DNA from 3 places in the Dactylosporangium sp. NPDC000555 genome. Region 1 is predicted to be linked to each of the others. Evidence: riboswitches for the same ligand, from Rfam matches in the RefSeq annotation. Region 1 holds a riboswitch; each other region holds the start of a gene.
What was found. A riboswitch is a leader RNA that binds a small molecule or an ion and turns the genes downstream of it on or off. The one in region 1 is predicted to bind cobalamin.

Region 1 (9,912 bases):
GGCGGCGCCGCCCACACAGGTGTGGGAGAGGTTGAAGAAGTCGGCCTTCGTCTTGTCGTTGCTCACCAGGGCGCTGCCGTCCAGCAGCGTCCAGCCGGACGGCACGACGATCCAGGCCTTGCTGGCACCGTTGGTGGTGATGCCGTCAGGGTAGGCGTCGAGCTCATTCGGGATGGTGATCGGGACGGTGTTGCCGCCCGTGTCGCGGAACGACAGGTTCAGGTTGACGAACACGGCGTCGTTTTTAGGCAGTACGAACACGAAGCCGTCCCGCCCGGCGCCGCGGTTAGCGACCGGAATCTGGTCGCATTTGTGTTCTCCTTTGAAGCCCGCGGCCGTGGTGTTGCGGTGCGGCGAGTGCAGCGGACGCGAGACCGCCGCGGACGCGGTGCCGGCGAAAAGCAGCACGGCCGCGGCGGCCGGGACGGTGGCTAAGACGAGGGGTCGAACTAACACGAAGGATCCTCCGAATGGATGCAGCGGACTGCAAAGAAGTGCGGGAGGAGCCTCTGGTGTTACGCAAGATGCGAATGTTACGTAAGGTGCTTGCGTGATTGCGTCTCGGTGATCTACAAATCGCCACGAACCCGATGGTTCGGACGGTGATGGGCCCTGCCGGCTTACGCCCGCAGGGCGCCGACCAGGACGGTGTCGACGACCCGGCGCACGGCGTCGGGGGTCGGGGGCGTGCCGGTGCGGTCGGCGTAGAGCAGGTGGCCGGAGCCGACCAGCATGGCGCCGAGCGTGTCGACGTCGGCGTCCGCGGCGACGCGGCCCAGGTCGCGCTCCGCGGCGAGGTACGCGCCGAACATGACGGCGGCCTCGGTGAGCACCGGGACGCCGGCCGGCCAGGTCTCGCGCAGCCGCGCGCGCAGCTCGTCGCGGAAGGTGACGAGGGCGACGATCGCCACGGCGACCGAGCCGAACACGGCGGCGAGCGCGCCGCTGAGGTTGTCCGCGACGGTGCCGGTGCCGGCCGCGCCGCGCAGGGCGGCGGCCTGGGCGTCCATCCGGTCGACGCGATCGAGCACGAACTGCGCCAGGAAGGCGTCGAAGTCCTCGAAGTGCCGGTGCAGCACGCCCTTGGCGCAGCCCGCCTCGGTGGTGACCGCGCGGCTGGTCAGCCCGCTCGGCCCGTCGCGCAGCAGGATGCGATCGGCGGCGTCGAACAGCTGCTCGCGCACGTCGCGGATGGCGATGCCCGTCGGCACGAAGGCGCCCCTTCCCGTTGCAGAGTGGGCACTTGCCCACTAGCGTGGGCGCATGCCCACTCCGTCATCGCCCGAACCCGAGCCCCATCGACTCCGAACGGTAGCCGAGTCCTTCGGGGCGGACACCGAGCGCTACGACCGGGCCCGGCCAAGCTACCCGGACGCCCTGATCGAGCGGGTCGTCGCCGCGAGCCCCGGCCGCAGCGTCCTCGACGTCGGCTGCGGCACCGGCATCGTCGCGCGCCGGTTCCAGGCGGCCGGCTGCACGGTGCTCGGCATCGACCCCGATCCGCGCATGGCCGAGGAGGCCCGCCGGCGCGGGCTCGACGTCGAGGTGGCCACCATCGAGGCGTGGGAGCCGGCCGGCCGCACGTTCGACGCCCTCGTCGCCGGCCAGGCCTGGCACTGGGTGAACCCGGTCGCGGGCGCGGCGAAGACGGCGGCGGTGCTGCGGCCCGGCGGCCGGCTGGCGCTGTTCTGGAACGCGCGTTCGAGCCCCCGCCCGACCTGGCCGAGGGCTTCGCCGCGGTCTGCCGCCTGGTCGTGCCCGACCTGCCGATGATGCACCGCTGGTCGTTCGGCGGGGACGACTACGCGAAGCTCGCCGCCAAGCCCGCGGAGGCGATCCGGGCCGGCGGCGCGTTCGGCGAGCCGGAGGACTGGCGCTTCCCGTGGCAGCGCGAGTACACGCGCGACGAGTGGCTCGACCAGGTGCCGACCTCCGGCGCCGCGAACTGGCTGCCGCCGGACACCCTGGCCGAGATCCTCGCGGGCTTCGGCGCCGTCCTCGACGCGGCGGGCGGCGCCTTCACCATGCGGTACACCACCGTCGCCGTCACCGCGGCGCGGGCCTGACCGTCAGGCGTCGTCCTCGAGGTCGCCCTCGGTCTGCAGGTAGACCTCGCGCAGCGCGTCCAGCGTGGCCGGCTCCGGGTGCTCCCACATGCCGCGGTCGGCCGCCTCCAGCAGGCGCTCGGCGATGCCGTGCAGCGCCCACGGGTTGGACTCGGTGAGAAACTTGTGGTTGTCCGGGTCGAAGACATAGGACTCGGCCAGCTTCTCGTACATCCAGTCGGCCACGACGCCGGCGGTGGCGTCGAAGCCGAAGAGGTAGTCGACCGTCGCGGCGAGCTCGAACGCGCCCTTGTAGCCGTGCCGGCGCATCGCGGCCAGCCAGCGGGGGTTGACCACGCGGGCCCGGAAGACCCGGGCGGTCTCCTCGCTCAGCGTGCGGGTGCGCACGGCGTCGGGGTTGGTGCTGTCGCCGACGTAGGCGGCGGGCGCCCGGCCGGTCAGGGCGCGGACCGTGGCGACCATGCCGCCGTGGTACTGGAAGTAGTCGTCGGAGTCGGCGATGTCGTGCTCGCGGGTGTCGGTGTTCTTCACCGCGACGCTGATCCTGCGGTACGCGCCCTCCATGTCCGTGCGCGCCTCGACGCCGTCGACGCCGCGGCCGTATGCGTAACCGCCCCACACGGCGTAGACCTCGGCGAGGTCCCGGTCGTCGCGCCAGTTGCGGCTGTCGATGAGCGGGAGGATGCCAGCGCCGTACGCACCGGGCTTGGAGCCGAAGACGCGCAGCGTGGCGCGCCGCTCGTCGCCGTGCCCGGCCAGATCGGCGTGCACGTGCGCACGCACGTAGTTGTCCTCGGCGGGCTCCTCGGCGCTCGCGGCGAGCCGGACCGCGTCGTCGAGCAGCGCCACCACGTGTGGGAAGGCGTCGCGGAAGAAGCCGCTGATGCGCATGGTCACGTCGATGCGCGGGCGGCCCAGCTCGGCGAGGCCGATGAGCTCGAGGCGGGTGACGCGACGGGACGCCTCGTCCCAGACCGGGCGGACGCCCAGCAGCGCGAGCGCCTCGGCGATGTCGTCGCCCGCGGTGCGCATGGCGCTGGTGCCCCACATGGACAGGCCGACGGACTTCGGCCATTCGCCGTGATCCGTCCTGTACCGCGAGAGCAGCGACTCGGCCATCGCCTGGCCCGTCTCCCACGCCAGCCGGCTCGGCACCGCCTTCGGGTCGACGGAGTAGAAGTTGCGGCCGGTCGGCAGCACGTTGATCAGGCCGCGCAGCGGCGATCCGCTCGGGCCGGCCGGCACGTATCCACCGTCGAGCGCGTGCAGCACCATCGTCAGCTCGTCGGTGGTGCGCGCCAGCCGCGGCACGATCTCCTCGGCGGCGAAGCGCAGCACTCGTACCACTTCTGGGTTATCCGAAATATCAGACATCTCAGATACATCCCAATTGCGGGCCTCCATCGCGGCGACCAGCTCCCGCGCCCGCGCCTCGGTCGCGTCGACCGCCGTGCGGTCCGTCGAGGACTCGGACAGGCCGAGCGCCTCGCGCAGGCCGGGCAGCGCGGCGACCTGGCCGCCCCACATCTGCCGGGCGCGCAGCATCGCCAGCACCAGGTCGACGCGCGCCTCGCCGGTCGGCGCCTGGCCCAGCACGTGCAGGCCGTCGCGGATCTGCACGTCCTTGACCTCGCACAGCCAGCCGTCGACGTGCAGCAGGAAGTCGTCGAACTCGGCGTCGTGCGGCCGGTCGGCGAGGCCGAGGTCGTGGTCGAGGCGGGCGGCCTGGATCAGCGTCCAGATCTGGGCCCGGATCGCGGGGAGCTTCGCCGGGTCGAGCGCGGCGATCGTGGCGTGCTCGTCGAGGAGCTGCTCCAGGCGGGCGATGTCGCCGTAGGTGTCGGCGCGGGCCATCGGCGGCACCAGGTGGTCCACGAGCGTGGCGTGCGCGCGGCGCTTGGCCTGGGTGCCCTCGCCCGGGTCGTTGACCAGGAACGGGTAGATCAGCGGCAGGTTGCCCAGCGCCGCGTCGGCGCCGCACCCGGCGGACATGCCGACGGTCTTGCCCGGCAGCCACTCGAGGTTGCCGTGCTTGCCGACGTGCACGACGGCGTGCGCTGCGAAACCGGCCTCGGACGGGTCCGCGAGCCAGCGGTACGCGGCCAGGTAGTGGTGGCTCGGCGGCAGGTCGGGGTCGTGGTAGATGGCGACCGGGTTCTCGCCGAAGCCGCGCGGCGGCTGGACCATGACGACGACGTTGCCGCGGCGCAGGGCGGCCAGGACGATGTCGCCGGTGGCGGGGTCGACGAACAGCTCGCCGGGGGCCGGGCCCCAGTGCCGCTCGATCCCGGCGCGCAGGTCCTCGGGGAGGGTGGCGAACCAGGCGGCGTACCGCTCGGCGGAGATGCGCACCGGATTGCCCCGCAGCTGCTCCTCGGTCAGCCAGTTGACGTCCTGGCCGCCCGCGGCGATGAGCTCGTGAATCAGCGCGTCGCCGTCGGCGGGGAAGCCCTCCCCCAGGTCGTACCCCTGCCGCGCCATCGCCTCGAGCAGCCGCACGACGCTGGCCGGCGTGTCCAGGCCGACGGCGTTGCCGATGCGCGAATGCTTCGTCGGATACGCGCTGAGCATGATCACGACGCGCTTGTCCGCGGCGGGCAGGCCGCGCAGGCGGGCGTGCGCGACGGCGATCCCGGCGACGCGGCCGGCGCGCTCGGGGTCGGCGACGTAGACAGTGAGGCCGTCCTCGTCGATCTCCTTGAACGAGAACGGCACCGTGATGAGCCGCCCGTCGAACTCCGGGATCGCCACCTGGGTCGCGGTGTCCAGCGGCGAGAGCCCGTCGTCGAGCTCGAGCCAGCCGTCGCGGCTGCTGGTCAGGCACAGGCCCTGCAGGATCGGCACGTCGAGGGCGGCGAGCGCGCCGACGTCCCACGCCTCGTCCTCACCGCCGGCCTGGGCGTCGGCCGGGCGGGTGCCGCCGGCCGCGAGCACGGTCACCACCAGCGCGTCGGCCCGCCGCAGCGTGTCGAGCAGCTCCGGCGGGGCGGTGCGCAGCGAGGCGGCGAAGACCGGCAGCGCGCGGGCGCCCTCGGCCTCGATCGCCTCGCAGAGGCGCTCGACGAACGCGGTGTTTCCGGCCACGTGGTGCGCGCGGTAGTAGACGACCGCGACCGTCGGGCCGTCCGGCTCGGGACCGCCGGCTGGAGTTGGACGGCCCGGGCGCTCCAGCACGCCCCAGGCCGGGGTCTCCACCGGCGCGGCGAAGCCGTGGCCGGTCAGCAGGACGGTGTCGCAGAGGAACCGGTGCAGCTCGGCGAGGTTGGCCGGGCCGCCGAAGGCCAGGTAGGCATGGGCCTGCGCGGCGAGACCGGCCGGCACCGTGGAGTGGCTCATCAGCTCGGCGTCGGGGGCCTGCTCGCCGCCGAGGATCACCACGGGCAGGCCGGTGGCCAGGAGCGTGTCGAGGCCGTCCTGCCAGTCGCGGTACGCGCCGAGGAAACGCACGACGACGAGGTCGGCGCCGCCGGCGAGCCCGGGCAGGTCCTCGACCGCGGTCCGGGAGGGGTTGGCCAGCCGGTAGTCCGCGCCGCTGGCACGGGCACTGAGCAGGTCGGTGTCGGACGTCGACAGCAGCAGGATCACGCCGGGGTCCTCCCTCGGGGTCCGCGCCCCAAGTCGGTCGGGATGGGTCCGGCGGCGGAGAGTCTCCTGGCTCCCGGATCGGCGCTCGCCCCCAAACTACGCCCAGTCTGGCCCGCGAGCTTCGCGAAGGCCGCCCAGACCAGGCGCTTCCCGGACAAGGCATCCGGTGGCCGTCTTCGCTGGAGGTTCGCTCCCCGGTCACAGTGGCGGGACCGTCCCGGATTCGCACCGGGTTCCTCCACACGTCGCCGTGGTACAGCAGGCCCAACTCTGCGCGACGAGCCTGCGCCGCGTCAAGCGCAGGTAGTATCCGGCCGTGCAGGCTGCCAGTGGACGTGACGCCCCGGACCGGTGCCCCGGCGCCGTGCAGGTGCACGAGGCCGCCGACGGCGGGCTCGCGCGCATCCGCCTGCCCGGCGGGCGGCTCACCGCCACGCGGCTGGAGGTGCTGCGCGCGGCCGCCGCGGAGCTGGGCGATCCGGCGCTGGAGCTCACCTCGCGCGGCAATGTGCAGGTCAGGGCGCTGCGGCCGGGCGCGGAGCACGAGCTCGGGGCGCGGCTGAGCGACGCCGGCCTGCTGCCCTCGGCGACGCACGAACGGGTGCGCAACATCGTCGCCAGCCCGCTGAGCGGCGTCGACGGGCGCGGCGAGCTGGACGTGCGGCCGGTCGTGCGCGAGTTCGACGAGCGGCTGTGCGCCACGCCGGAGCTGGCCGGACTGCCCGGCCGGTTCCTGGCCACGATCGACGACGGCCGCGGCGACGTGACCCCGCTGCTCGGCGACGTGGGGCTGCACGGCTCGAGGCTGGTGCTGGCCGGCGCCCCGACCAGCGCCTCCGGCGGGGCCGAGCTGCTGGTCCGGGCCGCCCTGGCCTTCCTGGCGGAGCGGGCCGCGCAGGGCTCCCGGGCCTGGCGGCTCGCGGAGCTCGAGGACGGCCCGGCGCGGGTCGCGGCCCGGCTGGGCACCGCGCTCACGGCCGACGGGACCAATCGCGCGAACCCCGTCGAACCGGGGCTGATCGCCCAGGCCGGCGGGGGCGCCGCCGTGGTCGTGGTCGCGCCGCTCGGGCTTCTCACGGGCGCCCAGTCGGCGGCGCTCGCGGGCGCGGCGAAGGAGATGATCGTCACGCCCTGGCGGACCGTCGTCGTTCCCGCGGTACCGATGGAAGAAGCTGACCCGACCGTCGCCGGACTGGCCGCCACCGGGCTCACCGCCGACCCCGCCTCGCCGTGGGCCGGGGTCACGGCGTGCGCCGGGCGGCCGGGCTGTGCCAAGGCGCTCGCCGACGTCCGCTCGGACGCCCGGGCCGCCGTGGCCGCCGCCGGCGCGCGGGAGCCCGGCGCGGTGCCGGTGCACTGGGTCGGCTGCGAACGGCGCTGCGGCGCGCCGAGAGGAAGGCACGTGGAGATGCTGGCGACGCCCGGCGGGTACCGGAGCGCGGTCGTATGACGCGGCGCAGCGACCTGACGACCGAGTACATCCGCGACGGCGCCGAGATCTACCGGCGCTCGTTCGCCACGATCCGGGCCGAGGCCGACCTGTCCGCGCTGCCCGCCGACGTGGCGCAGGTGACGGTCCGGATGATCCACGCCTGCGGCATGGTCGACCTGCCCGCCGACGTCGGCCACTCCCCCGGTGTCGTCGCGGCCGCGCGCGCGGCGCTGCGGGGCGGGGCGCCGATCCTGTGCGACGCCGAGATGGTCGCGTCGGGGGTGACCCGCGCGCGGCTGCCCCGGGACAACGACGTGGTGTGCACGCTGCGCGATCCGGCCGTACCGGAGCTGGCGGAGCGGCTGGGCACCACGCGCAGCGCGGCGGCCCTCGAACTGTGGCGCGGCCGCATCGACGGCGCCGTCGTCGCCATCGGCAACGCGCCCACCGCCCTGTTCCGGCTGCTCGAACTGGTCGCCGAGGGCGCGGGCACACCGGCCGCGGTGCTGGGCATCCCGGTCGGGTTCATCGGCGCCGCCGAGTCGAAGGCAGCCCTGGCCGGCTCCGGGCTGGAACACCTGGTGGTGCACGGCCGCCGGGGCGGCAGCGCGATGACGGCCGCCGCCGTCAACGCGATCGCGGACGAGAAGGAATGACCACGGTGGACAGCGGCAGGCTCTTCGGTGTCGGTCTGGGCCCCGGCGACCCGGAACTCGTGACGGTCAAGGCCGTCCGGCTCATCGCCGCCGCGCCGGTCGTCGCCTATCACAGCGCCCGGCACGGGCGCAGCATCGCCCGCTCGATCGCCGCGCCCTACCTGCGCGCGGACCAGATCGAGGAGGCCCTCGTCTACCCGGTGACGACCGAGGACACCCCCGACTACCGCGGCGTGATCGAGGAGCACTACGACGCCTGGGCGGCCCGCCTCGCCGCGCACCTCGACGCCGGCCGCGACGTGGTGGTGCTGTGCGAGGGCGACCCGCTCTTCTACGGGTCGTACATGCACATGCACAAGCGGCTCTGCCGGCGGTACCCCACCGAGGTCGTCCCCGGCGTCACGTCCGTGTCCGGCGCGTCGGCCGCGCTGGGCCGCCCGCTCGTCGAGCGCGACGAGATCCTCACCGTGCTGCCCGGCACGCTGCCCACCGACGAGCTCGCCGAGCGCCTGGCCGCCACCGACTCCGCCGCGGTGCTGAAGCTGGGCCGCACGTTCGGCCGGGTCCGCGAGGCGCTCGAGCGCGCCGGCCGGCTCGGCGACGCCTGGTACGTCGAGCGCGCCACCACCACCGGCGAGCGCACCGCCCCGCTGGCCGAGGTGGACCCGGCGACGGTGCCGTACTTCTCCCTGGCCCTGCTGCCCTCGCGCGTGCACGAGGAGACCGCGGCCGCGCTCGCCGAGGCCGCCCCCGCGCCGGCTCAGGGCGAGGTCGTGGTGGTCGGACTGGGGCCCGCCGGCCGCGACTGGCTCACCCCGGAGGCACAGGCCGCGCTCGCCGCCGCCGAGGACCTCGTCGGCTACGGCCCCTATCTGGCGCGGGTCCCGGACAACCCGCGGCAGCGCCGGCACGCCTCCGACAACCGCGTCGAGGCCGAGCGCGCCGAGTTCGCGCTGGCGCTGGCCAAGGAGGGCCGCCGGGTCGCGGTGGTCTCCTCGGGCGACCCGGGCGTCTTCGCGATGGCCGCCGCCGTGCTGGAGGTGGCGGCCGAGCCGCGCTGGAAGGACGTGCCGGTGCGGGTCCTGCCGGGCCTGACCGCCGCGCAGGCGGTGGCGAGCCGGGCCGGCGCTCCGCTGGGCCACGACTTCTGCGTGCTGTCGCTGTCCGACCGGCTCAAGCCGTGGGACGTCATCTCCGCCCGCCTGGAGGCCGCGGCCCGCGCCGACCTGGTCATCGCGGTCTACAACCCGGGCTCGCGCACGCGCACCTGGCAGGTGGAGGCCGCGAAGGAACTGCTGCTGCGCCACCGCGCCGCCGACACCCCGGTCGTGCTCGGCCGCGACGTCGGCGGCCCGGCCGAGTCGGTCCGCGTGGTGCGCCTCGCCGACCTCGACCCGGCCGAGGTGGACATGCGGACTCTGCTCATCTTCGGCTCGTCGCAGACAAGGTTGCAGGACCGCGGCGGCGAGACGCCGGTGGTCTGGACCCCGCGCCGCTACCCCGCCTGAGGCCAGGAATCCTGGTCAACCGAACCGTTCCGCGAGCCGGCTCGATGCCCTACTCGCGCGCCTGGTCCAGGTACTTCTCGTCGGTCAGTGCGGTGGCCGCGGCGAGCAGGCCGGCGTCCAGCCGCCGCACGCCGGCGGCAAGCGCGGCCGACGGCGGTTGTTCCGATTGACGCCCCTGGATCACTATCGACATGGATCAAACCGTTTCGGAATGTCTTCCTCGGACGCCGCCGCGGCCCGCACCACGCGAGAACCGATTCGCCGGAGTTTCCCGGGTTGCGGTAGGGTCCACTCATGTCGGCCGATGTGTCAGAAAACAATCGGGACGGACTCGCTCAGGGTGTGCTGATCATGGTCGTCTTCGGGCTGTCCTGGTCGGTGATCGCGGTCACCGGGCTGAGCGCACCCGCGGCCCTCACCGCGCTCCTGATCATGGCCGCCGCGGCACTGGCCGGTGCGACCTGGTGGACGGCCCGGCGCCTGCGGGCGGGTTCGCCGTCCGGACGGCCGCGACGCGTCTCGCCGAACAGCCGCTCGGTCTTCACCGCGGTCAACGCGGCCCAGTGGGTGCTGATCGTCGCGTCGGTCTTCGTGGTGGTGCGGGCGGGACAGCCGGCGCTGCTCTGGCCGATCGTCGGCCTGATCGTGGGCCTGCACTTCCTGCC
Region 2 (9,912 bases), on a different contig from region 1:
CGACCAGCAGCACACCGGCGAGCCGGTCCCGGCGCGGGATCGCCACAAGACGGTGAAGCGTCCTCATCCGGCCCCCTCCACCCGCACCCGGGGGTCGATCAGCCGGTAGCCGAGGTCGACGGCGAGGTTGATCAGGACGTACGCCAGGGCCATGGCGATGGCGAACGCCTGGATGACCGGGTAGTCGCGCCCGGTGATGGAGTCGACGACGTACCGGCCGATGCCCGGCCACGAGAACACGGTCTCCACCACGACGGCGCCGCCGAGCAGGCCCGAGACGATGAGTCCGGCGCTGGTGCACACCGGCAGCAACGCATTGCGCAACGCGTGCCGCAGCACGATGACCCGCCATGGCAGCCCTTTGGCCTCGGCGGTCGCCACGTACGGCTGGGACAGCGCATCGAGCAGGCTCGCCCGCAGCAACCGGGACACCCCGGCGGCCAGGCCGAGGCCCAGTGTGACGGCCGGCAGCACCAGGTGCGCCGGTGTGCCCCGCCCGTACGTGGGGAACCAGCCGAGGCCGACGGAGAACCCGTACATGAGCAGCAGCCCGAGCAGGAATCCCGGCACCGACACCCCCAGCAGGGTCACCATGCGGGCGACCCGGTCGGCGAGCCGGCCGTGCCACACCGCCCCCGCGATCCCGGCCGGCACCGCGACCAGGACCATGACGACGAGCGCGGCACCGGCCAGTTCGAGCGTCGCCGGCAGCCGCATCCACAGCTCGTCGAGGACCGGGGCGCCGCTGCGCAGCGACGTACCGAGGTTCCCGGTGAGGACGCTGGTCAGCCAGTGGACGTACTGCACCGGGTACGGCTCGTCCAGGCCGAGGTCACGGCGCAGCGTGGCGAGATCCTCCTGCAGGCGGCTGATGTCGGCGCCCGGCTCCACCATGGACAGCAGGATCGCGTGGCTCGGGTCACCGGGGATGAGCCGGATCATCGTGAACAGCACGATCGAGATGCCCAGCAGTACCGGCACCGTCGCGGCCAGCCGCACGGCGGCGTAACGGAGCATCGGGCCGGTTACCGCGCCAGCCACATGCCAGGCAGGATCCGCCGCGACAGGTTCGGCTCCACACCGCGCACCCGGGGTGCGTAGGCCGCGCCCCACTGCGTCGAGGCGTACAGGTAGACCAGCGCGACGTCGTCGAGCAGGATCCGCTGCACCTGCTTGGCCAGCTCGGCCTGCTTCGCCTGGTCGAACTCGGTGCCGAGCTGGTCGATGAGCGCGTCGGCCTGCGGGTTGCTGTAGCCGCCGTAGTTGGACACGACGCCGGTGCGGTAGAACGAGCGCAGCTGTCCGGCGATGTCGCCGGTGGCCGAGCCGCACGAGCAGTACGTGGCGATCTCGAAGTTGCCGTCGAGCATCATCTGGTTGGAGGCGGTGGTCTCGACCGGGGCGAGCTCGGTGGAGATGCCGACCTTCTTCCACTGGCTCTGCAGGGCGATCGCCAGGGGCTGGAACACGGTGTACGTCAGGATTTTGAAGTGGAGCCGGGTGCCGTCCTTCGCTCGTACCCCGTCCGGGCCGGGCAACCAGCCGGCGGCGTCGAGGATCGCCGCCGCCTTGGCGACGTCGGTGCTCGTGCCGGAATCCACGGCATAGGGCAGCCCGGCGGGAAAGTGTCCGGTCGCCGCCTTGGCGTAGCCGTGGTTGAGTCCGTCCACCAGTTCCTTGCGGTCGGCCGCCAGATCGAGGGCCTGCCGGACCGCCTTGTCCCGCAACGCGGGAACCTTCGCCGTGTTCAGCCAGATGTTGCGGGTGGTCGGCGCCGGCGAGTACACGGTGAATTTCGTGCCGGACTTCTCGTACTGCAGGCGCTGATCGATCTCGACGTTGAACTCGGCGTCGGCGTCGCCGGAGCGCAGCGCGAGCATCCGGGCCTGCGGGTCGGAGCCGAGCCGGGCCTCGATCCGCTTGAGCTTGATCCCGCCTTCGGGCTTGTCCCAGTAGTCCGGGTCCGCCTCGGCGATCAGCGTCTCCCCCGGCACGAACTGGACGGGCTTCATGAACCCGGTCAGGTCGGGGTTGCGGTTGAACTCGTCGCCGCGCCGGTCCGCCTCGGCGGCGTTGTGTATGCCGTACGTGGTGAGCCGGAACGCCAGCCCGGGGTCGGGAGTCTTCGTCGTGACCCGCAGCGTGGTGGCGTCGGCCGCGGTGAACTCCATCGCGCCGAGGATCGACTTGGCGCGCGGGTTCTTCGCCTTGTGCCGCTCCAGGGACGCCTTGACCGCGGCGGCGTCGACCGGCGCCCCGCTCCAGAACCTCACCCCGCCGCGGAGTGCGAACTCCCACACGGTCGGCTCGACGGTCCGCCATGACGCGGCCAGACCTGGCCGCAGGGTGGCGTCGTCGTTCTGGACGACCAGCGACTCGGCCAGGCCGTTCTCGAGGATCCGCTGCGCGTCGATGTGGACCGGATCGAGCGACCTCGGCATGTTGACCGTCAGGAACCGCAACGTCTGTTCGGCGGCGGGCTCGTCGGACGCCACGACCGGATCTGCGCCGCCGCAACCGGCGAGCGCGAGGGACAGCACGGCGGCCAGCGCCGCCGCCCGGGAAAAGGACAGCATTCGAGACATCAGCCTTCCAGCACCTCGTGGACAGGGCGTACACGTGCGTGCCGTGGCCGGTCTCCTGGCTGACGGGAGGTGCGTCCCCGGCCGGCCTTCCCAGGCAGAACTGCCCAGTGACCCCACGAAGGTGGATGCCGGAGACTCCCGATCACAGTGGCGAGGGCCGCGCCGGCGTTCCACCGGACTTCCCGAGCACCACGGCTCCGGCAGAGTACGCAGAGGTCAACCGCACCGACAAGATCAGAATGAGACATCCCACAACCGGCGCACCCGGCAAGGGCCGAATTCGTGTTGCCGGCGGTCGCGTCGCCCCGTACGGTCTTGACTCGTGTTCTCGCCCCGTGACGTTTAGCTGTCAGGCTTCGACACGCGGGTGGAGTCTGTCCATTTCCGGCGGCTTTTGGTGATCATCGGTTTCCGGTGACCGTCGCCTTCGCTGCGATGCCGTGCGTCGCGGTGCCTGCGTGTCTGTCCAGCCCATGACGGCACGCCGAACAGGCGCATTCATCAATCGGAGCTCACCATGGACAACCTCACGTCGGCGCCGCCTCGATCCGTGTGGCGTCAGCACGACTTCCGGCTCCTGCTCGGGGGACGGTTGGTCTCACAGCTGGGCGACTCGCTGCAGTTCCTCGCCCTACCTCTGCTCGTCATCGCGCTGACCGGGTCCTCGACGCAGGCCGGTGTCCTGCTCGGTCTGCAGACCGTGGTCTACCTTGTCTTCGGGCTGGTGGCGGGAGCTCTGGTCGACCGGTGGGATCGCAAGGCCACGATGATCTGGTGCGAGATCGGGCGTGGACTGCTCACCGCCACCATTCCGGTCGCCGCGGCGCTCGGCGTGCTGGGCATGCCGCAGCTGTATGCCGTCGCGGTGCTGAACGGTGCGCTCAGCACCATGTTCGGGGCGGCGAACAGTTCGGCGTTGCCGAACATCGTCAGTAACCGCGACCTGCCCAGCGCGCTGGGAGCGGCCGGGGCGATGTCCAACGCGCTTCGCATCGTCGGCGGCTCCGTGGCCGGCATCGCCTTCGCCGTGAGCCGGATGCTCCCGTTCACGTTCAACGCCGTCTCGTTCCTGGCCTCGGCCGCGTCCCTGCGCGGCATCCGCGCCGGCTTCCAGCAGGCACAGGCCACGACGCCGGCGTCGCCGCGCGTACTCCTGATCGACATCGGTGGCGGGCTGGCCTGGCTGTGGCGCAAACCGGTGATCCGGACGCTGGCCCTGATCGACGCGGCGGACAGCCTGCGGTACGGCGCCGGCTACTTGCTGATCATCATGCTGGCCAGGCGTCTGGACGCGAGCCCCACCCAGGTCGGCATGGTGTTCACCGCCGCGGGCGCCGGCGCCCTGCTCGGCAGCCTGCTGGCACCCGCGCTCACCCGCCGGTTTCCGCTCGGGGCACTGTCCATCACGATGTTGTGGGTCGAAGCGCTGGCCTTTCCGTTCTACGCGGTGGCGCCGACGTGGTGGCTGCTGGCGGTCGTGGCGTTCGTGGAATCGGTGGTCGCGCCCGTCTACACCGTCGCCCTCGACTCCTATCGGCTCGCCGTCACCCCCGACGCGCTACGCGGCCGAGTCACGAGCGCGATCGAAACGCTCACCACCGGAGGCGCGGCGATCGGCACCATGGCCAGCGGCGCCTTGATCGGGCTGCTCGGAGCGCCGGCGCTGACCATCGTCCTGGCCGGATGGCTCACGCTGCTCGCCCTCGTGGCGACCCTGAGCAAAACTGTCCGCACGGCTTCGGCGACGGACTGAAGGCGATGATGCCGCACGGCCGGCACGCGAGGTGGCCTGCCCTGCCGGATTCGTGAGCGTGGAAAGCGTGGAACCGGCCGGCGTCGCCGATCACCGCGGTGACCGTGGGGCCGCCGGCCGGGAACCCGTCCGCGCGTCACGGGCGGCGCGTGCGTCAGCCCGAGTAGTTCGGCGCGGCGACCGTCATGGTCACGTCGTGCGGGTGGCTCTCACGCCGGCCGGAGTCGGAGATCCGCACGAACTCGGCGTTCTTGAGGTCGGCGATCGTCGGGCTTCCGCAGTATCCCATCGCGGCGCGCAGGCCGCCGACGAGCTGGTGCACGATCGACGACACCGGACCGCGGTAGGGCACCCGCGCCTCGATGCCCTCCGGCACCAGTTTCTCGGCCTCCCGCACGTGGCCCTGGAAGTAGCGATCCTTGGAGTACGACCGGCCGCGCATCGCGGCGACGGAGCCCATGGCACGGTACTCCTTGAAGCGCTCGCCCTTGTGCACGACGACCTCGCCGGGCGTCTCGTCGGTGCCGGCCAGCATGCTGCCGATCATCACCGCGTCGGCGCCGGCGGCGATCGCCTTCGAGATGTCGCCGGAGAGCTTGATGCCGCCGTCCGCGATGACGAAGACGCCGCGCGGAGCGGCGGCCTGGGCGCAGTCGTAGATGGCCGACAGCTGCGGCACGCCGACGCCGGCCACCACCCGGGTCGTGCAGATCGAACCGGGTCCGATGCCGACCTTGACCGCGTCGGCGCCGGCATCGGCCAGCGCCTCGACCGCCTCCGCGGTGGCGATGTTGCCGCCGATGACCTCGACGTCCCACGAGCTCTTGATGGTCTTGACCGTGTCGAGCACGCCCTGCGAGTGGCCGTGGGCCGTGTCGACGACGATGACGTCCACGCCGGCGGCGACGAGCGCCTCGGCACGGTCGATCGCGTCCCGCCCCGCGCCGACGGCCGCCCCGACGCGCAGCCGGCCGCGTGTGTCCTCGGAGCTGCGCGGGTGCTCGAGCTTCTTGCGGATATCCTTGACCGTGATCAGGCCCTCGAGCCGGCCGTTCTCGTCGACCAGCGGCAGTTTCTCGATCCGGTGCTCGCGCATGATGGCCTGGGCCTGCTCGAGCGTGGTGCCGACCGCGGCGGTGACGAGCGGCAGCGGACGCATCACGTCCCGGACGGGCTGTTCCCGGTCGTCGATGAAGCGCAGGTCACGGTTCGTCAGCAGGCCGACGAGCCGGCGGTCGTCGTCGATGATGGGCAGGCCGGACACGCGGTAGCGCGCCATTACCTCCAGAGCGTCGGTGACCGGCGCGTCCGGCCGCAGCGTGACCGGGTTGACGATCATCCCGGACTGCGACCGCTTGACCGTGTCGATCTCGGCCACCTGCTGGTCGATCGAAAGGTTACGATGCAGAATGCCGATGCCCCCCATCCGGGCCAGCGCGATGGCCATCCGCGCCTCGGTGACAGTGTCCATGGCGGCGGACACAATCGGAATCTCCAACTCGATCTTCGGCGTGATCCGAGTGCGCGTCTCGGCGAACTGCGGCAACGTGGCGGACGCCGCCGGAATCAGCAACACGTCGTCGAATGTGAATCCGACGCGAGCAAACTTGGCGGGAATGCCGTAGTCGACGGTCATGGCGTTGGAGGAAGATGAGTGGGCTCGCATGGCGAGATCTTACTCGCGGCTCACTCCTCGTGCGTGCGCGCCCAGCCGACCATCCACAGCCTCCATCCCCACCCGGGGAATCATCGCAGTCGCCTGCCGCCGCTCGTCACGGTCCGCAACCGCCAATGTACGCGTCGAGACATACGGGAATCAACACCGGCGGTCCATGGGGACAACGGTCGCTTGTTCCCGCCGTGCGGAGCATTCGGCGGAAATTCCGCCCGGCCGTGCGCGGCATTGTCGAAAAACGGCCGCGCTGCACCGGTGGCCGTGTATTTCCGCCAACCATTCGATGCGTTGCCGGACCGGCGGGCCGGCGCAGCTGCGGCGTGGATGCGCGACGACGCTTCGGGCCAGGACCGGGCCTTCCGTCGCCGCCCACCTGGCGCGGTGCGGGATCGCAGTCGTTTGCCGCAGTGCCGCTCGCGGGACGTTGCGCCTGTTCCGGTGGCGTGACCGGCGGCGGCGAGGGCGGCACTGACCCCTCCACCGGCCCCTGCACCGATCCGTGCACCGGCCCGTGCACCGGCCCGTGCACCGGCCCGTGCACCGATCCGTGCACCGATCCGTGCGCCGAGCCGTCCCGCTGGTCGCTGACCGCCGGCGGGGTGTCGCCGCGGACACGGCGGAGCTTCTCGGCGTGACGTCTGGCCAGGCCCCATTCCCGATGCCGCGCATACTCCCGGCGGAACTGCTCCTTCGCCGGAAAATAACGACGTGACCTGGTTTTGTCACGCATGGCAGCCAACTCCGCCCTTGAAAAAAATCCCAGCTGCCCCATGATTTGATTATCCCAGAACCCGACCGAAACCACCGCCCCAAACGGCAGTCCATAATGTCAGATGATGCACACGCATGCCGCTCTACATAGCGTTGCCGACACGCAACGCGACTCGATGCCGGCATCCGGATCGCCAGTGGCCAGCACTGTATTTGTTGCAGAGGGCGCGCGCATACGAACAGGAAAGAATGTGCGTGCCGAAATTGACGCTGAATGCGCGCACGTCGATGCTGAGCGTGCACGGCACGGCTGGTGTCCAGGCACCGACCGGCAGACGCACGGTGTCACCGACGCGGGCGACACCGCTATTCATGTTGCCACCTTCCAGCGGTGTCTCGGTCTCCGTGCGCGTTGGGCCGCGGTCAGCGTCGACTCCGCCAGGTGGACGACTGATTGCCGGGGTCGGCCACGCGGGGCGCCACGGCGCATCGCCCAGCGAGCCGGCCGATGCTGTCGGCCAGTCCGGTGCGTTGTGTCCTGACCGGGACCGCGTTTCGAGATCGCCGTTCGGGCTGCCAGGCCTGCGGGATCACGGCTTGCGGGTACCGAGGGCTCGCGGTGGGGTGCGGTGGCGGCACCTCGGCGGCTGGCCCCGCCACTCGGCAACCGGGGTGACGCTGACCATGGCAGTGCTGGCCGCCGGGGCGCCGGCGGCCGCCGGCAACGGACGTGCTGCCGCGCGCGGTGCCGAGCCCGCGGGCATGTTCACATGCCGCCGACGGTAGCGGCCATGCCGCAGGGCGCCGACGCGTTGTGGCCGGGATAAGAATCCCAGCCCGATCCAGAGGATGCCCAGCAGGATCACTGTCGCGGCAAGCGGCGGCTGCGGCACCGCCGGTGCGGCGGCCACGGTCAGCGGCCCGCCGAACCAGCGCCCGGCCGCGTCCTGGCTGACGGTCACCGTCGTGGGCGTCGATCCTCCGGCAAGCGGCCGCGACCACACGATGCTTTGCGGTGTGGACCCACGCGGACAGCAACACCTCGGTGAACCGGTCGAACGCCAGCGCCAGGCGCGGCAGTCCGCTCTCGCCGCCGGCCCATCAGCAGGACGTCAGCGAACACCTCACGGCAATTCGGGTAGTCGTCGTCGAGCTGGCCGGTCTCCTGGTGTCACCGCGGAAGACCAGGATCGGGAAGTATACCGATTCCGGCGTCGGCCGGCGCATAGACCGCCACCGCGACCGACCGTCCGCGTAGCCGAAATCAGTAAGTCGCGGGCTCGTCGAGGCGCAGGATCGTTTCCTCGATCTCCGCATTTCGCGCCTTGGCGAACGATATCTCCGTGCCTACGATCGCGAATCCTGCCCTCCGCAGTACCCTGAGCGACCTCACATTGTCGCTCGCGGCGTGGGCGAACAGCGGCCGCACGCGAACCGATTCCAGCAGCAGGGCGAGCGCTCGGCCGGCGATGCCCCGGCCCCAGAAAGAGCTGTCGATCCAGTACGTGACCTCGGTATCGCCGTCGACGACGAAGCTGCCGACAATGCCGACGAGCCGCCCATCGACGGTTACCGCGCGGATGGTCACATCAGGCGACGTCCTGATGTTTGCCATGTGGGCATCGAAGGCGGCGCGGTCATCGGGATCTCTGGCAACGAAGGCGGCCATCCGGACCGACTCGGGATCCCGCATCTGTTCGAACAGGGCATCCAGGTCGGAGTCGTCGACCGGCCGCAGCGCCACCTCGGCCATGAGTACCTCCAACGCCTGGTCCACCAGCGACAGCCTCACCAGATGGGCAGGAACCGGTTCGGATCGGCGGCGACCCACCAGGCCAACAGCCCCGCGAGCGCTACGACCGCGAGGATGGCTGGTGTCGCTCGGCCCCGCGCCCAGCGTGCTGCGATGACAGCACCGGTCAGCACTGCCAGGACGGCGAGCGTGACGAGCGCGGCCACCTGGATGTGCCAGGCCGGGTAGCACGACGGCGGGGCCGGGTAGATCGCCGGACACGCCCGGATCTGCTGGGAGTTACCGAGAGCGGTCAGCGACGATCGCGTTGACCACCACACGGCCGCGAGCGACAAGCACGCGACGGCCACAGCGAGCGCGATATCGCGCCGGGTGGCGACCCGTGGCGCTTCCAGGCTGCTCACACCTGCCACCGTAGTGGGCTCCAGGTCCACGCGGCAATGGCTACGGTTATGGACCGGCACATGAAGGGACGATCGGTATGGAGCTGGTTCGTGCGGCGGCGCTCGTGTTCGCCACCCTGACCACGGGTCTCATCGCGGGCCTCTTCTACAGTTACGCCTGCTCGGTCATGCTGGCGCTGGGCCGCACCGAGGACCGGGTGTTCATCGACGTCATGCAGCGCATCAACTCGGCCATCCAGAACGGCTGGTTCGCGCTGAGTTTCGTGGGCTCGGTGTTGTTCACCGCGCTCGCCCTGGTGCTGCACATCGGCGCCGGGCAAACCACCCGCCTGGTCCTCATCGTCGCGGGGCTCGTGCTGTACCTCGTCGCCTTCGGCATCACCGTGCGCGGCAACATCCCGCTCAACGTCCAGCTCGACGCGGCCGGCGCGGCGGACCGGGTGGGCGACCCGGCCGCGGTGCGGGCCCGGTTCGAGCGGCCGTGGGTGCGCCTCCACCTGGTCCGCACGCTCTTCTCGATCGGAGCGTTCGGCGCGCTGTGCGCGGCGTCCGTCATCTGAGCCGGGCGACCGGGGGCGAGGTGTCCGATCGCGATGGTCCACCCCACCGCACGGATCAGCCGCAGGCGGTTTGAGATGCCTCAACCAAGTTACGAGAACCAAGGTACGAGTCCCATACTGGAGGAGATGGTGTTCCTGCGGTGGGGGGTCCTCGGTGGCACGAGGTCGCTTGCGGATCTATCTGGGCGCGGCGCCCGGGGTGGGCAAGACCTACGCGATGCTGGCCGAGGGCCAGCGCCGCCGCTCCCGGGGCACCGACGTGGTGATCGGGTTCCTGGAGCCACACGGCCGGAAGCTGACCGCGGCGATGGCCGACGGGCTCGAGGTGGTGCCCCGTCGCGAGTGCGAATACCGCGACGCCCGGTTCACCGAGATGGATCTGGACGCGGTGCTGGCCCGGCACCCGCGGGTGGCGCTGATCGACGAGCTGGCGCACACCAACGTTCCGGGCTGCCGGAACGCCAAGCGCTG
Region 3 (9,912 bases), on a different contig from region 1:
AGCCGGCGATCGACGCGATCGTCGCGGTCGGGGCGATCGCGACGAGCAGCGAGTTGCGCAGCCCGTGCTCGGCGATGCTGGTCCGCAGCGCCGCCCACCGCTCGGCATGGGCGGGTTCGGCGTCCCAGAGGTCGGGGTGCAGCACGCCGCCCGCGGCGCGGGTCTCGGCGAACGCCGGGTGCGGCCCGAAGTGTTCGGCGAGGCCGGCGGAGGTCTCCAGCGCGGTGAGCAGGATCTCCTCCTGCACGCGCGTGGACAGCTCCCGGGCCTCGGGCGAGTCGAACGGCAGCCGCAGCGTGAAGAACGCGTCCTGCAGGCCCATCAGGCCGAGGCCGACCGGCCGCCAGCGCGGGTTGGACGTGGCCGCCTGCGCCGACGGGTAGTAGTTGATGTCGATGACCCGGTCGAGGAAGACCACGGCAGTGCGGACGGTCTCGCGCAGCCGCTCCCAGTCGACGCCGTCGGCGGTGACGTGGGCGCCGAGGTTGATCGAGCCGAGGTTGCACACCGCGGTCTCGTCGTCGCTGTTGACCTCGACGATCTCGGTGCACAGGTTCGACAGGTGGATGGTGTTGCCCGGCGCCCCGGTCTGGTTCGACAGGGCGTTGGAGCGGTCCTTGAAGGTCATCCAGCCGTTGCCGGTCTGCGCGAGGGTGCGCATCATCTTGCCGTACAGCTCGCGGGCCTTGACGGTCCGGACGGCCCGCTTCTCCGCAGCCCGGTACGCCTCGTCGAACTCGGCGCCGAACAGGTCCGGCAGCTCGGGCGCGTCGGACGGGTCGACGAGCGACCAGTCGGCGTCGGCCTCGACGCGGCGCATGAACTCGTCCGGGATCCAGTTGGCCAGGTTCAGGTTGTGGGTGCGGCGGGACTCCTCGCCCGTGTTGTCCCGCAGCTCGAGGAACTCCTCGATGTCCGGGTGCCACGGCTCCAGGTAGACGCACGCCGCGCCCTTGCGCCGACCGCCCTGGTTCACCGCGGCGACGCCGGCGTCGAGGGTCTTGAGGAAGGGCACGATGCCGTTGGATTTCCCGTTGGTACCGCGGATCAGCGCGCCCCGCCCCCGCACGCGCGACCACGAGATGCCGATGCCGCCGGAGAACTTCGACAGCTTCGCCACCTGGTGATACCGCTCGTAGATCGAGTCCAGCTCGTCCCGCGGCGAGTCCACCAGGAAGCACGACGACATCTGGGTGTGCCGGGTGCCCGAGTTGAACAGCGTCGGCGAGCTCGGCAGATACGCCAGGCTGGACATCAGCCGGTAGAACCCGATCGCCTCCGCCGGCGTCTGCGACAGCCCGCACGCCACGCGCAGCAGCCAGTACTGCGGCGTCTCGACGACCAGCCGGGTCTCGGGGTGGCGCAGCAGGTATCGGTCGGCGACCGTGCGCAGGCCGAAGTACTCGAAACGCAGGTCCCCGTCGAGGTCGACGGCGTCGTCGAACTTGCGGGTATTGCGGGCCACGAACGCGGCCGTCTCGTCGCCGATCAGCCCCTGCTGGTGGCCATAGCGGATCGACTGGCTGAAGCTGGCGATGCCCTGACCGCGGACCTCCTTGTCGACGAACGAGGCCAGGAGCCGGGCGGCGAGGCGGGAATACTGCGGCTCCTCGCCGATGAGCTCGGCGGCGGTCTGGATCGACAGCTTGTCCAGCTCGGCGGTGGTGGCGCCGTCGTAGAGGCCGCTGATCGTCTTCGTGGCCACCCGCAGCGGGTCGATCTCGTCCAGGTCGCCGACCCACCGCTCGACGGCCTTGACGATCTTGTTGACGTCGACCGGCTCCAGGTCGCCGTCGCGTTTGCGGACCTGCATAGCATGCCGCCGCTGCTCCGGCGCTCCCTGCCCGGGCGCGGCCTTGTCCCGCGTGACCGTCATGTGTGTCCCCTCGTCCACCCGTGTGCCGACTCCGGAGGGGGCGCGCAGGGGACGACGGCACCGGACGACGGCATGCGCCGTCATCTGGCGTCGGCATCGACCGTCCCGCGCGGTCTCCGACCACTGCGGGCCCGATTGGCCCGCGGTGCGCTGGCAGGTCTTCGGACTCGCGGGCATGACCGGGCTCGGTCGCCTACCGACCGTCGCTTCCCAGACCCTGCGGCCCAGTGCTTGATGACGGCTTTCGTTCCCACTTACCGCTGCGGGGCAGTCCCGGACTCACACCGGATTCCCTCTTGCGACACCCGTCCTGGCGGGACGAGCGAACCAGCTGCGGGCAACACCATATATGGGATTCGCTGAGAATCGGAAACACCAGATCGTGTGTCGGCGTGTCGCCTACATCGCATCACCGTGCGTGATGCCCGGGTGGAGGTGACCCCGGCGGCGCACTGGGCCGCCGGGGTCGTGCGGGCGGACGACGGTGCGCCCGGCCGGGTCAGGCGGCCCGTGCCGCGGTCACGGCGGCGTAGCGGGCCTGGACGTCGGCCCAGTTGACGAGGCCCCAGAGCCGGTCGACGTAGTCCGGGCGGACGTTCTTGTACTGCAGGTAGTAGGCGTGCTCCCAGGCGTCGAACACCAGCAGCGGGGTGGAGCCCTGCCCGACGTTGCCATGGTGGTCGTACACCTGCTCCACCAGGAGCCGCCGGCCGAGCGGCTCCCAGGCGAGCACGCCCCAGCCGGAGCCCTGCACGCTCTTGGTCGCGCTGGACAGCTGGCCCGCGAACGCCTCGAACGAGCCGAAGTGCTCGGTGATCGCGTCGGCGAGCTCGCCGTCGGGGCGGTCGCCGCCATCGGGCGAGAGGTTGTTCCAGAAGACCGAGTGCAGCACGTGCCCGGACAGGTTGAACGCCAGCGTCTTCTCGAGCCCGACCAGGGCGCCGAAGTCGCCCTTCTCGCGCAGCTCGGCAAGCTGGTCCAGGGCGTCGTTGCTGCCCTTGACGTAGGCGGCATGGTGCTTGCTGTGGTGCAGCTCCAGGATCTGCCCGGACATCGCCGGCTCCAGGGCGCCGTAATCGTAGGCCAGGTCGGGCAGCGTGTAGACAGCCATCCGCGGTCCTCTCCATTTTATGCCAGTAAATTGCTTCTGCAATTATCTTGCAATAAGCCGGAGAGGGGCACGGAACGGAAGGTGATGCGAAGCACAGGCGAACGGCGGCCAGGTAGCCCTGGCCGCCGTCAGTTGCCGCGCTCCGAGGTCATGGCGGCCCGCAGGCCCGCCGCGAGGATCTGCAGGTCCGACCCGACGATCAGGTACCCGGCCCCCGCCAGTCCCTGCGCGGAGGCCGCGTCCACGCTCGCGGACCAACCGCCGAATGCCGCCCCCGCCGCCCGCGCGGCCGACGCCACCAGCTCCACCTGCGCCGACAGCTCGCCGCTGGACGGCAGACCCAGGCTCACCGACAGGTCGGTGGTGCCGACGAACGCCACGTCCAGGCCGTGGAGCACGTCCGGCCATGGCTCGGCGATCGCGGTCTCGATCTGACCGACCAGCATCGGCGGAGCCTCGGCCTCCGAGCGCAAGAAAGCCCGCAGCGAGGCGGCGCCGAAACCGGCCACCCGGTTGGCGAGGCTGACCGATCGCTCGCCGGACGGGGCGAAGCGCGTCGCGGCCACCAGGCGACGCGCCTGCTCGGCGGTACGCAGCATCGACAGCTGGATGCCGACCGCCCCGTTCTCCAGAAGCCGCGCGATCAGCGCCGGCTCGACGGCCGGGACGCGGACCAGCGCCGGTATGCCACAGACATCCGCGTGCCGAACCAGGCCGATGGCGTCCGCCTCGGTGAGCGTCGAGTGTTCGAGGTCGACGACCACGAAGTCGAATCCCGCGTCCGCCGCCATTTCGACGACGTCGGCGTTGGCCAGCTTCACGAAGGTGCCGACCAGGCGGTGACCGGCCGCCAGTTCGGCCCTCAAGGCGCGCCGGTGTCCGTGGACCGAGCTCATGCCGAGACGCCGCCCCGCCACGGAACGGTCTGCACCCGGGCGCCGTTACGGATGACGATGGTCGGCTCGAAGCGCGGCGCGACGATGGAGTTGCCGGCCGCATCGGGCAGCTCGACCTCACTCGTCTCGGTCAGCACCGTGACGTCCGCCCGGCCACCGACCTCGAGCCGGCCGTAACCCTCGGCGTCCAGGCCGAGCAGGGCCGCGGGCGTGACCGTCGCGCGCCGGATGCACTCCTCGAACGGCGCGCCGAGCGCCACCAGCTTGGAGATGCTGGTGAGCAGGTCGAAGACCGGGCCGCGCCAGTTTCGGGCGCTGGTGTCCGAGCTGAGGACGTCGGGCAGGAAGCCGGCGCTGATCGCGCGCCTGGCCACCTCGAAGCTGAGGTTGCTCTTGCCGTGCGCCGAGTCGAACAGCACGCCGCGCTCGCGCGCCGCGATGACCTGGGGCAGCACGGCGTCGCCGTCGAGGATGCCGTGCGGCTTGCCGGTGTAGCAGTGCGCGACGACGTCGCCGGGGCGCAGGAAGTCCAGAACCACCGGCAGCGGCGCCTCGGTTTCGCCGATGTGCACCATCAGCGGCAGCCCGGCCTGCTCGGCGAGCACGATCGACTTCTTGAGCAACGCCTCCCAGTTGTGCCCGACGACATCCTCGGAGAGGCGAATCTTGAAGCCGCGCACTACATCCGGGTTCTCCGCCGCGGTCGCCAGAGCATCCTCGACCACGAGCGTGTCCGGGTTCATCAGCTCGCCGAAGCGGAAGTCGATGAGGCCGAGCACCGACACGTTGAGGAAGTTCACGATGCGCAGGTCGTTGCTCTCGACGACCAGCTTGCGGAATGCGGCGAACGTCGACGCCCCCGCCGTGCCCGCGTCGGCCACCGCGACGACGCCGCGACGCAGGTGGGCTTCCTCGGCGGGCGCTCCCACCTTGGACACGTGCTGGAAGATGTGGCTGTGCCCCTCGACCAGGCCGGGCACCACGGTCGAACCAGTGCAGTCCAGAACCTGTACGCCCCGCGCCGCCAGGTCCGGGCCGATCGCGCCGATCCGGGTGCCGCTGATCGCGACGTCGCTGCGCGTGTTGGTACCGGAGGCGGGATCCAGGACGGTGCCACCGGCAAGGACGAGATCGAACTTCGACAGACTTGGATCTGACACTTGGGGACCTCACAGGGTTCGCACGTTGCCGTGGCGGACAGGTAATGAATCAATGGGTGTGGCTTGCCGTTCAGCCCGCATCCGGGCGATCGCGCGATGGCGCCTCGACGGTCGTGACGAGCGGCAGGACGGGGCCGACCTCGATCCGGATCCGGTCACCGGGCCCGAGGTAGCTGCCGCGATCCTGTCCGGTGCCGGCGGGCGTGCCCGTCAGCACGACGTCGCCCGGCTCGAGCGCGGCGAACCAGGAGATGCGCGCCAGCAGGTCGGGCACGCTGAAGATCATGCCGTCGCTGGTGTCGTCCTGGCGCAGTTCGCCGTTGAGCCAGGTACGGATCGGGATGCGGTCGCGGTCGGCGAACTCGTCCACCGTGCACACCGAGGCACCGAGCGGATTGAAGCCCGGGAAGCTCTTGGCCAGCGTGGGCGCGGCCGTGGCACGCATGACGTCGCGCGCTGTCATGTCGTTCGCGGCGGTGATGCCGGCAACGCTCGGCCACACCTGCTCGGCAGCGGCGCGGTAGAGACGCCGGCCGATGACGATCGCGATCTCTCCCTCGTAGTCCATCTCGGCCGTCCGCCCGGTCGGGATCGCCACCTCGGCGTCCGGTGCCAGCACGGCCGACGGCGCACCGAGGTACAGGATCGGCTCACTCGGCAGGCCCCGGCCGGTATGCGCGGCCTTCGACCGATAGTTGAGTCCGACACCCCAGACCGACCGAGGCGTACCCAAGGGAGCGAGCAGCGCCGCGCCTTGCAGCGGCACGCGCTGACGCACCGGGCTCCGGGTCAGAACATCCAGCGATCCCGTTGCTTCGATGACCGCACCAACATGTGGAAACGGCGTGTCGAGGACGGCGATCTCGTCGTTCTCGACACGCCCGACGCCGAACACAGTAGACACCACCTGCACAGAGGTCATCTTTCAATGCGAGATGGCATCGTGTCAAGCGATACGCCAGGCGTGAGGGAGGGCACTGCGAACGAGCCCTCGACGCCGCCCGGATTCGGCGGCGGGAGGGCACGCAGAGCCATGGAAACGGCGTGTGAGCTGCACAGTTACATCCGAGTCAACGCCGGGCTGGTGCGCATGCCCCACGCCCGGGCGCGAACGACCGGGGTCGGGCCCGTCGCGCTGTGAGCCACGACCATTGATCGAAGCCGGTAAGCGTCCACTGTGGTCGGCAGCTTGCGGGCATGCTCAAGACTCGTCGCGGTGCCGTGAACCGTCGACGAGACCAACGGCCCGACGCCCTACAGGCGCCGGGCCGGGCATCCGGCGACTTCACGCGCCGGTCGAGCCTCCTCGACGATCGAGCGATGGTGACGGGTCGGAAAGCAGGGCCGCGTAGATGCGGCTGAATGCGACGAGCTGATCGACCGCGAGCGTCTCCCGGCGGGGATCGTCCGGCGAGCGACCGCTCTGCGGCCCGAGCCGCACCGTGTCGATGCCGTGTGTGCGCAGCACCACGCCATCGGTCGATCCGGTCCATCCGGCGATCGGGGGTGGCGCACCGCCGAACTCGGCCTGCCAGAGCCGCCGGGCGGCGCTCACGATGGGTGCGTCCCGCGGCGTGCCGGCCGCTGGGTGGAGCGGCTCGGCCGTGACGCCGACGGTGCAATCCCCGAGCGCGGTGCCGGCCATCGCGACCCGCAGACGGGCCTCGACCTCCGCGGCCAGGCGGACCGGCTCCTCCCCCGGCATGGTGACCACGTAGAGGTCCAGCCGCACCCGCGCGGGCAGGAGATCCGGCTTGGCGGTCGAGCCGGAGCGGATCGCGCCCACCCCGACCTGGGGGCCGATCTGCCCCGCCGGCGGGCGGCTGCCCAGGTAGCTGTCGCGCCAGGCGCTGACGGCGGCGAGGATCTGGCCCGCATACGCCGCGATACCCCCGGACGGTACCGCCGAATCGGGAGCCAGCGCCGCGCCGTAGCCGCCGGTGACCTCCACCCGCAGGTACAGCGCGCCGGGCTCCTCCCAGAGCACCGTGGGCGGCCCGCACTTGGCCACGATCGCGGCCGGCGGTCGCGGATGGTGAGCCAGGTACGCCAGCACGCCCGCGGACGCACCGCCGCGGCGATGCGTCCCCGAACCGGCGAGCAGAAGACTGCCACGGCGGGCGGTCACGAAACCGGCCAGTGCGGCCGCCGCGGGCCCCCGCGCCACGCCCAGCCCGAACCCGTCGACCCGGCCGTCCCGCACGCGCAACGGGCCGCAGCCGTCCGCCCGGCCGGTGATCGCGGCCTCGGACTCCGCCGCGTTCAGCGACGTGTCCAGGTGCGAGTACAGCAGCGGGCCGGCGCCGCAGGACGCCACCAGGTTCGCCCCCTCAGGCGAGTACCGCTGCACCGTCCAGGCGATGTCCGGCCACCGCGCGGCACACCAGTCCCGCAGCGCCATGGCGGCGGCGAGCTCGTGACCGTGCGGGGCCGGCGTCGCGTCCAGGACGCGCAGGACGTCGAGGACCTCGGTGCTCAGAAACGGCCCCAGTCGTCCGAGGCCGGGCGCCACACGTCGATGTTGCGCGGGTCGGCCGGCATCCTGCGGGGACGGTGGGTCTCGTGCTCCTCGGGGGTGAAGACCCGGTGCCGGTCGCACAGCTCGAAGCGCGGGCCGAACCGGAGATCGTGCATGTAGAACGCGATCGACGTCGACGCGGAGTGGTTGACGATGTCCGAGGCGATCGGCGCGCCCTTGTACAGCGCCCGCGCCCGCATCCGCATGACGTGATCCAGGCTCTTCATGGCGAAGCACAGGTGTGCCACGTAGTGCTCGGTGTTCTTCTGGATGGCGAGGCTGTGGTGGTAGCGGTCCTCGCACCGCAGGAACGTGGTGGAGCCGACGACGTAGTCGGAGTGCAGGAAGCCCAGCACGTTGGTGTAGAAGTCGAGGCTCTCCTCGTACCGCGAGGTCGCGATGAACGGGTGCACGAGGTCGAGCGGGCGGATCTCGATGTGCGGCGCCTCGGCGTACTCCTGGAACTCCGTGAACAGCTCGACGATGAGGCCGTCCGGGTCCTTGACGGCGAAGCCGTTGTCGCACAGCGCCGCCTGGCGTTCCTGCAGCGGCAGCACCTCCAGGCCGGCGTTGAGCACCCGCTTGCGCAGCTGTTCGAGAACCTCTTCGTTCTCGACGCTGTAGCCCACGGCCACGGTCCAGCCGTTCTCGCGCTCCGGCGCGTTGATCAGCTCGATCGAGTGGTGCTCGATGTCGGCGCGCAGGTACGCGTACTCGTCGGTGCGCTGCTCGAGCTGCAGCCCGACGTGGTACTCGAGGAAGTCGATGGTCGCCTGCATGTCGGGCACCTCGATGCGGGCGTACTCCATACCGTACGGGCCGCGCGGCCGCTCGCTCTTCGTCATCTGCAGTGCCCTTCTGGCGGCGGCCTCCGGCCGTTCGGTGTACTCGTAAGCCGTGATGGCCTGCTGGGCGATCACCGGCCGCCACGTCTCACGCACGAAGCTCTCGTGCGAGTCGCTGCGCAGGTAGCCGAGCAGGTCGTCGTTGGTGGCGAACTCGACGGACATGGCGTGCGTGAAGGTCGTGTCCCGGGTGCTGATGTTCTGGCCCATCGACCAGTTCCGCATCGCCGGGTAGCGGTCCGGGAACGTGGCGAGCGTCGCGAGCACCGACTCGCGGACCTCCGCGGGGACCTCGTCCTTGAACCGGAAGGAAAGCGTGTGCCTGATCATGGCGTCCCTAGAGAATGAAGCTCAGGCGCGCACCGGGCGGCAGCGCCTCATGCGTGAGGATGGACCGGCGCAGCCAGAAGCGCAGCCCGTCGTCCGTGGGCAGCAGGAGGTGCTCGTAGCGCCCGACGTAGGTGTCGAACTGCCCGTCACGCGCGCGGTGCACCACGAACGACGCGGTCACCCGGAGCTTGTCCTCGTGCGCGAACGCGCGCACGTTCGAGACGAGCCGGTGCGTGCGCGAGTGCGGGTTCTCGGCGTGCGCCTTGCGCGACTTGAGCCGCTTGACCCGGGCCTGCAGCAGATCGAAGTCGTCGTCGACGAACGAGCCGGACTCGTGCAACGACAAGCCGGTGTAGTCGGTGGTCGGGATCTCGTAGCGAGCGCCCTCCACGAACAGCGCCAGCCAGTCGTCATAGCGCCAGGCGTCCAGGATGTCGGCCTCCTCGTAGAGGAAGTCCTCCACCTGTGCCCGGCTCAGCGCGTGCCCGGCCACGGTCACCACGCCGTATTCGCCTACGGCTGTCATCGCACGTCCCGTCCTTCCAGGAAACTCGCCGGCCGCGTGCCGACGACCCGCAGCCCGTCGTCGATACCGGCGGCGCCGACCCAGTGCCGCCAGAACCCCCGCATCGCGCCTTCGTCGATCGATCTGCCCTGCACGCCCTTCACCTCGTCGACCATGCCGCGGGACATGTCGCTGAAGTCCAGTTCGCTGCGCCGTTCGCCGGCGGTGGCCTCGATGCCACGCTGCACCGCCTCGTACGCCTCGATGTCGTCGGGCGTCGCCAGGCCACCGGGGCCGACGAAACTGACAACCGTCTTCATCCGCAGCGCGCGGGAGGCCGGGTCCTCGACGCGGGGCACGAGCTGCCAGGCGCGCACGTCGGTCTGAGCGGCGCTGACCGGCTCGAGCTGGCGGATGGAGAGACCCTCGATGTCGAACAGGAGCAGATTCGGGAACACGAACAGGATGTGGCTCTCGTCGGCCACGTAGTGCGCGCGCCGCTCCCCGAGCCGCTCCGCCATCTCCTTGCGGTGGGCGTCGGTGCGCGCGCGCTCGTCCTCGCCGAACCGCGGCTCCCAGATCATGCTGATCCGCCCGCCGTGCCCGGTCAGCACGAGCAGCGAGTGGCCGTTGCCGAGGTTGTAGGCGTACTGGTCGTCGTCGGTGACCGC

Region 2: linked by a shared signal. The riboswitch ahead of ABT297_RS36075 (ABC transporter substrate-binding protein) and the one ahead of cobN (cobaltochelatase subunit CobN) in region 1 are both predicted to bind cobalamin.
Region 3: linked by a shared signal. The riboswitch ahead of ABT297_RS12145 (ribonucleoside-diphosphate reductase subunit alpha) and the one ahead of cobN (cobaltochelatase subunit CobN) in region 1 are both predicted to bind cobalamin.

Annotation. Positions count from the first base shown of each region.
Region 1 is NZ_JBEPDB010000020.1:10,636-20,547, forward strand. It holds gene ABT297_RS15200 (hypothetical protein) at 1-456, opposite strand, end outside; gene ABT297_RS15205 (TetR family transcriptional regulator) at 621-1,211, opposite strand; gene ABT297_RS15210 (class I SAM-dependent methyltransferase) at 1,264-1,773, shown strand; gene ABT297_RS15215 (hypothetical protein) at 1,755-2,066, shown strand; gene cobN (cobaltochelatase subunit CobN) at 2,070-5,651, opposite strand; cobalamin riboswitch at 5,711-5,890, opposite strand; gene ABT297_RS15225 (ferredoxin-like domain-containing protein) at 5,968-7,101, shown strand; gene ABT297_RS15230 (precorrin-8X methylmutase) at 7,098-7,739, shown strand; gene ABT297_RS15235 (precorrin-2 C(20)-methyltransferase) at 7,736-9,247, shown strand; gene ABT297_RS15240 (hypothetical protein) at 9,297-9,440, opposite strand; gene ABT297_RS15245 (hypothetical protein) at 9,542-9,912, shown strand, end outside.
Region 2 is NZ_JBEPDB010000091.1:9,971-19,882, reverse strand. It holds gene ABT297_RS36085 (dipeptide/oligopeptide/nickel ABC transporter permease/ATP-binding protein) at 1-67, opposite strand, end outside; gene nikB (nickel ABC transporter permease) at 64-1,017, opposite strand; gene ABT297_RS36075 (ABC transporter substrate-binding protein) at 1,026-2,585, opposite strand; cobalamin riboswitch at 2,614-2,794, opposite strand; gene ABT297_RS36070 (MFS transporter) at 3,103-4,338, shown strand; gene guaB (IMP dehydrogenase) at 4,493-6,004, opposite strand; gene ABT297_RS36060 (hypothetical protein) at 6,868-7,098, opposite strand; gene ABT297_RS36055 (hypothetical protein) at 7,315-7,686, opposite strand; gene ABT297_RS36050 (GNAT family N-acetyltransferase) at 7,989-8,501, opposite strand; gene ABT297_RS36045 (hypothetical protein) at 8,513-8,881, opposite strand; gene ABT297_RS36040 (anthrone oxygenase family protein) at 8,959-9,441, shown strand; gene ABT297_RS36035 (sensor histidine kinase) at 9,611-9,912, shown strand, end outside.
Region 3 is NZ_JBEPDB010000014.1:69,239-79,150, reverse strand. It holds gene ABT297_RS12145 (ribonucleoside-diphosphate reductase subunit alpha) at 1-1,876, opposite strand, end outside; cobalamin riboswitch at 2,012-2,223, opposite strand; gene ABT297_RS12140 (superoxide dismutase) at 2,376-2,987, opposite strand; gene ABT297_RS12135 (HpcH/HpaI aldolase family protein) at 3,116-3,853, opposite strand; gene ABT297_RS12130 (amidohydrolase family protein) at 3,880-5,043, opposite strand; gene ABT297_RS12125 (fumarylacetoacetate hydrolase family protein) at 5,114-5,965, opposite strand; gene ABT297_RS12120 (hypothetical protein) at 6,329-7,555, opposite strand; gene ABT297_RS12115 (Dabb family protein) at 7,519-8,736, opposite strand; gene ABT297_RS12110 (aromatic-ring-hydroxylating dioxygenase subunit beta) at 8,744-9,262, opposite strand; gene ABT297_RS12105 (aromatic ring-hydroxylating oxygenase subunit alpha) at 9,259-9,912, opposite strand, start outside.